DNA from 3 places in the Anaeromassilibacillus sp. Marseille-P3371 genome. Region 3 is predicted to be linked to each of the others. Evidence: riboswitches for the same ligand, from Rfam matches in the RefSeq annotation. Region 3 holds a riboswitch; each other region holds the start of a gene.
The links. A riboswitch is a leader RNA that binds a small molecule or an ion and turns the genes downstream of it on or off. The one in region 3 is predicted to bind FMN.

Region 1 (3,119 bases), 930 kb from region 3:
TGACATAAAACTTTGTACGCTCATCCAGCCACCTTTCCGGGATCGCAGCCTTAATGACGTGTTCCACTACATCAGCGCGAATCTGTTCCAAAGTAACATCCGGACTATGCTGGGTGGAAACTACGACGGTATCCACACGCACCGGAACGCCATCCTGATATTCCACAGTAACTTGTGATTTTCCGTCAGGACGCAGGTAAGCGAGCTCACGGCTTTTACGCACTTCGCTCAATTTTTTAGAAACCTTATGCGCCAAGGAAATCGCCAAAGGCATTAGCTCGGGGGTCTCGTCGCAGGCAAATCCGAACATCATTCCCTGATCTCCGGCGCCAATGCTATCCAAGGCGTCGGTTGCACCGTTTTGCGCTTCGTAGGACTTATTTACGCCCATTGCAATGTCGGGCGACTGCATATCAATCGATGTAATGACACCACAGGTGTTCCCATCAAATCCATATTTATTGTTGCTGTAGCCGACATCGATGGCCACATTCCGGGCGATGGATGCGATGTCCACATAGCACTCCGTAGAGATTTCTCCCATGATATGCAGCATTCCGGTGGTCGCTGTCACCTCGCAAGCTACATGTGCATGGGGGTCCTGCTCCAAAATTGCATCCAATACAGCGTCAGAAATCTGGTCGCAGAGCTTATCGGGATGTCCCTCTGTCACCGATTCGGATGTAAAAAAGTATTTTGCCATGTCTTATAAATCCTCCTGTTTGAAAATTACCATTCTTGTCCATATCCTTGGAAGCAGCCGCCTCCTACTTCAAGATTTCAGGTCATAGAAAAACCGCTCGGAAAACCGAGCGGTCTATAAAGCAACCTCATCTTTCGGCTTACCCGCAGGAATTAGCACCTTGCTGCATAGCAGGTTGCCGGACATCACAGGGCCTGTTCCCTCCGTCACTCTTGATAAGGACATATTCTGTTAACAGATATATTATAGCACGAGTTGCTTTCCCTGTAAAGGGACAAAATAAGAAAAATTCTTACAAATTTCTGTTAGGGCTGCCCAACGAGTTCCTTATGACGGCGAATAAAAGGTTGTAGCGCTTTAAAGACTACCGCAGTAATCACACAGTTGGCAGACGCCTTAATGAGATTAAAGGGTATGATGACCGGAAGGATCATATCCACAACCGCCTGCATGGGAACCCCCTGAAAATAACTGGTGAGTACAAGATTCAACGGAATCATCAGAGCGGTCATGGCCAACGTTCCAAGGACCATTCCGACGACCGTTTCACGGAATTTGTTGTGCCAACGGCTGAATTGTCCCACCAGGACCACCAGCGCACCGGATGCGACAACATGCATCACAAGGCCAATCCATCCGTCGCCTCCCAATAGAAACGCTTGAATCAGAGAAACAACCACTAGGATCACCAAACCGGGAAGGGTACCAAATAGCAAAGTCCCCAGCAAAATCGGCACGTCCGCCATATCGTATTTCATAAACGGAGCAGCAGGAATAATCGGAAACTGTGTGATGGTCACAAGAACGATTGCAATTGCAGCGAGCATTCCCATCTGCGCCATGCGGACTACGTTGTCTTTGGTGTTTGTTTTCATAGAAACCTCTCCTTTTTGTCCGGCTGTCTACGAAAAAAGCCCCGCAGCAAATGCCACGGGGCCCCAATACGCATGATGCGCGGTTCTTCTTCCATCCGGACTATACCGTCGGCTTTGGGATCACACCAAAATCAGCTTTCGCTCGCGGGCTTGTCGGCTAAACGCCGCATTACCGCCGGTGGGGAATTGCACCCCGCCCCGAAGACAGCTCTTAAATTTGTTAATAGTATAACACTCTCCCCAACGCCTGTCAATCCACAGAAACATATTTTTCCGGAATGTTCTGCGCGACCATCTGCTCTATGTACGAGAGGCTAAAAATGGAATCATATTGCCGAACCCCGTGTTGTTCTGCCAACGCAGCGGAATACTGCGAAAGGGGATAAATCGTTATATCCCGGAAATTCGCCCCATAATGGGTAACTATGGGGACAAAATCGACATCGGATACCGCCGTTTCTCCACTTTCCAGATTCTTTTCCACGGTTACTTTGAGCATCCCACCCACCATGCTCAAGGCGCGGTCCTGCGCGGACACAAAATTTCCCAGGGCATAAGCCACTGGACATTGCGCTCCGTCCGACGCACGTTTCAGCATCACGACGGGTTGTAACGTATGGGCGTGGTTACCGATCACCACATCGGCCCCCCAGTCCACCAGGTTTTGCGCGAGTTCCTCCTGTTTCTTCGTTGGAACATGTGTATACTCTTCCCCCCAATGTGCAGACACCACTACAATGTCCGCCATAGAATCCGCCTTTTGCACAAGATGCTCCAGTTCTTCCGTCTCGCTGGTCAAAAGGACATGGTAAGGGGAGTCCTTTGGTAGATATAGGCCATTTGTCATCTCTGTTACGCCGATATGCGCAGTTGTAATCCCATTGCGCTCTACAATCCGGATGTTTTCCAAATCTTTATCGCTTCGGTATGCTCCAATCACAGCCACTTTCTTGGTGTCCCAATAATCCAGCGTAGCGCGCAGACCCTCTTCTCCTTGATCCAAGATATGATTATTCGCATGATTGACGACATCGAAGCCAACCCGTACCAATTCATCCCCCAACTGCGTCGGCGAATTGAAGCGAGGATACCCGGAGAGCGGTCGAACAGCTCCTGCTAAAGGTGTTTCCTGATTGATAATGGCGATGTCTGCCTGCTCGATATACGGTGCTACCCGCGCATATACTGGGGAAAAATCGTATCCGGTTCCACCTGTGCGACGGCTAGCTTGCTTATAAATGCCATCGTGAATTAGGTTGTCACCCACTCCCAGGATGGTGATGGAGGCTATCTCTGGCTCTGACGAGGGTGCACTGTCCGAGGGCTTGTCCAAGGAAGGCGAGGGCTGTGCCCCCCACTCCGGCACGGATGGTTTCTCTTTCGCTTCCCCTTGCGAGGAACCCATCTGCGGAACCGGTTCCATATGTTCCATCCGTCCTGCCGCAGGCATGAGAAGCAACATCGCGGTGCACAACATCACAGCGAAACCAGCGGTCGATATGCGCAGGATGACTGTCTCTAAACGCACAGGTTTTACGCGA
Region 2 (3,119 bases), 1.1 Mb from region 3:
GGGCCCTATCGGTTGCAGCAGGGAAAAGATTCCTAGTTTTTTGATTCTTTAAAAGTGTCAGAAGCAAAGAAAGACAGTAAAAGAACGGTATTTTTGACTACCAATGTCGAATCGTACACATAAAGAAAAGATCCAATGTTGAAAAGAAACGGTGCCGTGCAATGAAAAGAAAAGCACAGCACCGTTGCATAAAACCTAAGCCAATACGATCCCCAAATTTTAATACCTATAAAATTAGAATTCGCAAGGCTTGGCGCGTTTAAGGACAAGGAACATGTTTGCTCATATGAAATACATGGTGTGGGATAATCTTTTTAGAATTCGTGGTAACGGTATCCATATCCGACAATTGTTTTTATAAAGTCGTGCCCTTTTGCATATGGTTCGAGACGTTTCCTAATTTGAAACACCGTGTTTTCTACAGCATGGCAGCGATAATTGCCCGGTTCATGCCAAACAGATTCATAAATCTGGGCTTTTGTAAATGCGGCTTTCGGATGGGAATACAGGAGATATAAGACATCGAATTCCTTTACAGATAAATAAATGCTCTGGTTGTCGATGATTACATCATGAGTTTTGGCATCCATAGTAAACGAAATAGCATCTTGCTGAATTTCCCAGAAACTCTGTGCGAAAAGACAATCCTGTTTGATTTGTTCAGATAACCTTGAAAAATCATCGAACTTTTGTATGCCGCGAAGACGCTGGTATAATTGCACATCTATCTTTTGGCCGTATAGATCCCCATCGAAATTTAAGATGTGTGTTTCGATGGAAATATCCGTTTGGTTGTCCACCGTGGGGCGTTTCCCAATATGAGTAATCCCGTAGTATCGTTTGGCGTTCCATAGAATTTGTGCTATATATACCCCGGATTCTGGCAAGTTACATCTATTTTCCAGTTTTAAATTTGCAGTAGGGGCTCCTATCCATTTCCCAATTCCTCGTCCGTGAATGACCGTGCCTGATATGGTACAAATAGGTTTAGGCTCCCTTTTTCGTTGTTCTTCCATCCTTATATCACCCCGTTCATGGATAGGATAAACAGAATACAAGTGATGATGACCACAACAGCCAACAGGATTAGGCCGGTAGGTTTGCCCTGACTTTGCTTTTCCGACATGGAGATATACCCACCTTTTCGCAAGGCAGTGATGACCGGCTTATACAGTAAAAATGTAATTCCAGCATTGAGTCCGGATTTTAACAAATTGAAAGGGAGAAACGCCGGAATTAATAATTCGACGACGGCTTCCCTAGGGTACCCCATATAAAGAGGAGTGACCAGATAATTCCAAACCATCATCACTGTAACCATGGTTACACATCCCGCTGCTAACCCAAGGACCGCACCGGACAACGTATGCTTTTTCTTATAGATTGCCGCGGCAGTACAAGCAAAAGCGCATGAAGATAAAACATTCATGACACACCCCAGGAGGCCTGTGTCGCTGACTGTAATCATCTCCATAAGAGAAACAATTATGGTAACGATACAAGAGGTCAATGGTCCCCAAATTAAGCCTCCCAGTGCGATGATGGCGTCTTTAGGATCATACTTGAGAAACAATACGACTGGTACACGCCCAACGGCCATGACCACGTAGGAAATCGCGCATAGCATTGCAATTGTTGTAATTCTTTTTGTTTTGCTTTCCATCTGTTGTTCCCTCCGCAAAAAAATTAGCACCGAAAAGAGATGCCTTTCAGGTGCTAATAAGCGCAGCAAACCGCAAAACGTCACAACGTGTTGCTACAGCTGATGGAATCTTCTTTCATCCAGACTATACTGTTGGTTTTGGAATCACACCAAATCATGCGTTTTACGCTCGCGGACTTTACCGCCAATCGGGAATTTCACCCTGCCCCGAAGACATTTTCGATTCAGTTGTCTAGATTAGCATACTACGAAACACCTTGTTTGACAATGACCAAAGTGAATTTCGGAAACATTTCGGAAATCTGAAGCTTTTGTAGTTGTAGATTGTCAACAGATCGGTCCCATATTTGTTGTAGACAAAAAGGGATGCAGTTTTGTTTTATAGACATACGAAATATTTTGTTTTGAATTTCATGGAGAAACTGACGGTCTGAGAGCTGCATCGGCAAGCCACTCTGTATAGTCTTTTTGAAAACAGTACATCTGTATTATAAAAATTTCAATAAAATTTGAAAAAAAGTGAAAGTTATTGTCCACTTTGGGGTTTTCCTGTCGTTGTTAATAGATGTATCAATATTAAAGGAGGAATTCCCCATGTTTAAGAAATTCGCAGCTGTCCTTTGTGCATTTTGTATGATGTTTGGCGTAGGCGCCAACGCAATGGCCGCAACAGAAGTTCCGGCAAATCAGGTTAGTGCGATTGAGATTCAGCCGCGCTATACTTATGCGGACCGTGTAGAGGCATTTTTGTCCATCAGCGGCAAAACCGCCTATGTAGATGCAGAAGCACAGGGAAAATCCAATGTGTCCAAGATTAAGCTGACAGTTACTCTTCAGAAGAAGAGCGGCAGCAGCTGGTCCACTGTAAAGACTTGGACCGACACCGAATCCAGCGATTATATCTATATCTCGGAGGAAAAATCGGTTTCTTCGGGAACCTATCGCGTGAAGGTAACTGCAGTCTTCAACGGATCTGAGACGGTGACTACTTATAGCGAGACAGAGACGGTTTAATAACGCGTTCTTTTGTCGCTACAGTTTGGACCCAATCATCCAATTACAATTTCCGCGCAATTGATGGATGGATTTTGTCTTTCTGGCCGCTGTTCGGTAAGAATTGGCGGCCGGAAAGCGGGTTTTACTTTTCGACGGAAGCAATTCCGTATCATTTGCCTACATGAGTTTTTTACCAATACAACCAACGATGGGACCGTCCTTCCCCGGACGGTCCTTGGTTGTCTCTAGAGGGTCAAAAAAGTGCCGCTGCAACTTTAAAAGTTGCAGCGGCACGAATCATTTTTGGGTGAAAGCTTGTTAGTTGCCAATCATATAGTTCAGGAACATGGATTCGTCTTCCGGGTTTTCCACTTTCAACTCAGCCGAAACCTTAGAGCTTTTTGCGCCATCCAGAAGAGCGCGTACACCGTATAGCTGGCACAGCTTACTCTTAAGATTG
Region 3 (3,119 bases):
AAAAGGCTCTTTTTGTTCTTGAAGGATGGAGTATAGGTCCGGCAGTTGATGGTATTGCCGATATATTCCTCATGCTCCAGAATGCCGGCCACCGTGCTGTCGGACCGGGTGTAGGGCTTGTCCAGATTCAGAGCAGAGTGGCGGCCCCCTTTGGTGCGGTATGCGTAGGCGGTAGGGGTAAGGATCTTCTCCCGCGTAAGGATTCTGGCGAAACAGTAGGTTCTCTGCGGCTCAATCATGCCCCTTTCTCCCGAAAACGCTGTAAGACGTTTTTTCGGGCAATCTTCAAAAATCACACCTGTAAAATCCGTTGAAAACACTGCTTTCAAGCGGCTATTCCTGCCTTACCCCGGAAAGCTCCTCTTTTTGGGTAAGCCCCTGTGGGGCCGGTACTGACGGCCTGCCCCGCGCCATAAGGGGAGCCTTCTTTCCGTCCGGCAAATGAAAAAGCCATACACGATCCGAAACTATCTGTTCGGGCCGTGTATGGCTTCCTGTTTTTGATCTTCCGCCGAACTGCTTTGAGATGTAGGCAGAACCGTGCCGTTCGAGGTATTGTTCTTCTCCCTGTCTTACAAAGAGAGTAGCGCAGGTGAAGGGATTTGTCAAGAGCACTTGCTGAAATTTCCTTTATGCGTGATGACATGAAGGCTTATGATAAAGCGCAGGATCGATTGGTTAGATCCAACTATAGGCGATGAAATATGTCCAGAAAATATTTTTTCTGCTCAACCATTTTGCGCCTTATAGCCCTCGCCCCAGATCCACATGGCGTCCAGGATTGGTTTCAGGCTTTTTCCCAAGTCGGTCAGGCTGTACTCCACCCGTGGCGGGACCTCTGCGTATACATGGCGATTGACAAGGCCCTTTTCTTCCATATCCCGAAGCTGGGCGGTCAGAACCTTCTGCGATACGCTGCCAATGGATTTCTTTAACTCTCCAAACCGCTTTGTTCCAGGCATGAGGTCACGCAGAATTAGGACTTTCCACTTGTCTCCGATCAGCATAAGCGTTGTTTCTACCGGGCAGGCGGGCAACTCTTTTGTTTGCTGCATGGTATCACTTCCTTTCAATAGTTTCTTTTTAGTAACTACAGCACAATAAAGTGCTTACTTTACAATAGATACTTACAGATTTATTATAATATTGCAAGACAAAAATTGCAATCCCCAAAACCTACATTCAAAATCAGGAGGTATTCATCATGAACGAAGTCGTAAAGTTTTTGCAGGAAAATCCCGTACAGTATCTGGCTACTGTAGGCCGTGACGGCAAGGCCAAGTGCCGCCCCTTCATGTTTGCCGGTGAACTGGACGGCAAGCTGTGGTTCTGCACCAACAACCAGAAGGAAGTCTACAAAGATATGCAGGCCAACCCCAATATCGAAGTTTCCGTTTCCAGCCCGGCCTATGCGTGGATTCGTCTGAACGGCAAGGCTGTGTTTGAGAACAACATGGCTGCCAAGGCTATGTGCATCCAGAACCCCATCGTCAAGGGGCAGTACGGCGAGGCTACCAATCCTATCTTTGAGGTGTTCTACCTGAAGGATGTTCATGCAGTAATCGCCGACTTCTCCGGCAACCCGCCCAAGGAATACGACCTGTAAACAGAACTCAAATATCTTCGGGGCAAGGTGAAATTCCTGACCGGCAGTAACAGTCTGCGAACTGCAAGGGCAGCCGAAACGGTGCAATTCCGTTACCGACAGTAAAAGTCTGGACGAGAGAGGATATGACAAGAACAGCCCCGCAAGTGTCAGACTTCGCGGGGCTTGTTCTTAATCTAAATCATATCTCAATAGGAGAATTATGGAGAAAACAATTACTGTCCGAAGGAAATCATCCATCCAGAACGTGCGTATGCTCACAATGACCGCCGTACTTTCTGCCATCGCCTTTGTGCTCGCTTTTTTTGAATTTCCTGTTCCGCTGTCTCCAACCTTTGCGCGTATGGATTTGTCGGATTTGCCCGCACTGATCGGAGCTTTTGCATACGGTCCTGTATCGGGCATATTGATTGAATTTGTCAAAAACGCCTTGCAGCTGCTCACTTCCTCTACTGGTGGAATCGGTGAACTTGCGAATTTTATCATGGGAAGCAGTTTTGTGGTAACTGCCGGGCTTATCTATAAATTTCACAAAACAAAGAAAACGGCGATGCTTGCCTGCTTGATTGCCAGCATCATTATGGGAGTTGGAGCGGCCATTGTCAACTACTTTATTCTGCTTCCCGTATTTGAAGTATTTATGCCGCTCGACCAACTGATTGCTTCTTTTGGCGAGTTTATCCCATTCATCAAGACCAAATTGGATGTTGTACTGTTCAATGCATTCCCATTTAATTTGCTGAAAGGAATTGGGATCAGCATTGTCACCATGCCGCTTTACAAACGGCTTACCCCTACCTTAAAGGGCAGGCAGAAATAGGAGGTTCCTTATGCAGACAAAAGATTATTTGCAATACATCGTGGAGAAAATCCACTCCACCGTTTTTGCCACGACGGACAGCGAGGGACGACCAGTCACCTGCGCCATTGACATCATGGACTACGATGAAAACGGCCTTTACTTCCTGACTGCAAAGGGGAAGAATTTTTATAACCGTTTGAAATCCAATGAAAATATCGCATTTACCGCCATGAAGGGCGAAGATACCCTTTCCTGTGTGGCCGTGTCGGTGCAGGGTAAGGCAAAGGAAACCGGGCCGGACAGCCTGCCCGCCCTGTTCCGAAAAAATCCGTACATGGAAAAAATCTATCCCGATGTGCGCTCTCGCAGCGCCCTTACGGTTTTCAGAATTTACGAAGGGACGGGAGAATGGTTTGACCTTTCCAAACAGCCGATTGAACGCGCCAGTTTTTCCTTCGGTGGTGCGCAGACAGAGAAAACCGGCTACTTTGTGACAGACAAGTGTATTGGCTGTAAGCTGTGCTATTCCAAGTGCCCGCAGAAGTGCATTGATATTTCGGCAAAGCCCGCCATCATCCGGCAGGAACACTGTTTGCATTGCGGGAACTGCTATGAGATCTGCCCCGCAAGGGCGATTGAGCGGAGGTAAGACGGATGACACAGGACGAAAGATTGGATTATCTGCTCCGCTATCTGCTGGCGGAACGCAAA

Region 1: another riboswitch for FMN. It lies ahead of B9Y59_RS08350 (ECF transporter S component); the one in region 3 lies ahead of B9Y59_RS03705 (ECF transporter S component).
Region 2: another riboswitch for FMN. It lies ahead of B9Y59_RS09020 (ECF transporter S component); the one in region 3 lies ahead of B9Y59_RS03705 (ECF transporter S component).

The regions. Positions count from the first base shown of each region.
Region 1 is NZ_LT835157.1:2,047,996-2,051,114, forward strand. Features, by position in the region: gene metK (methionine adenosyltransferase) at 1-703, opposite strand, end outside; SAM riboswitch class I at 828-925, opposite strand; gene B9Y59_RS08350 (ECF transporter S component) at 1,009-1,578, opposite strand; FMN riboswitch at 1,658-1,788, opposite strand; gene B9Y59_RS08355 (CapA family protein) at 1,829-3,119, opposite strand, start outside.
Region 2 is NZ_LT835157.1:2,177,678-2,180,796, reverse strand. Features, by position in the region: gene B9Y59_RS09025 (riboflavin kinase) at 315-1,016, opposite strand; gene B9Y59_RS09020 (ECF transporter S component) at 1,019-1,663, opposite strand; FMN riboswitch at 1,767-1,882, opposite strand; gene B9Y59_RS09015 (hypothetical protein) at 2,258-2,677, shown strand; gene B9Y59_RS09010 (hypothetical protein) at 2,978-3,119, opposite strand, start outside.
Region 3 is NZ_LT835157.1:1,114,942-1,118,060, reverse strand. Features, by position in the region: gene B9Y59_RS03725 (DUF4368 domain-containing protein) at 1-239, opposite strand, end outside; gene B9Y59_RS03715 (winged helix-turn-helix transcriptional regulator) at 729-1,055, opposite strand; gene B9Y59_RS03710 (pyridoxamine 5'-phosphate oxidase family protein) at 1,205-1,606, shown strand; FMN riboswitch at 1,616-1,735, shown strand; gene B9Y59_RS03705 (ECF transporter S component) at 1,809-2,426, shown strand; gene B9Y59_RS03700 (4Fe-4S binding protein) at 2,437-3,057, shown strand; partial or broken gene B9Y59_RS03695 (protein-ADP-ribose hydrolase) at 3,063-3,119, shown strand, end outside.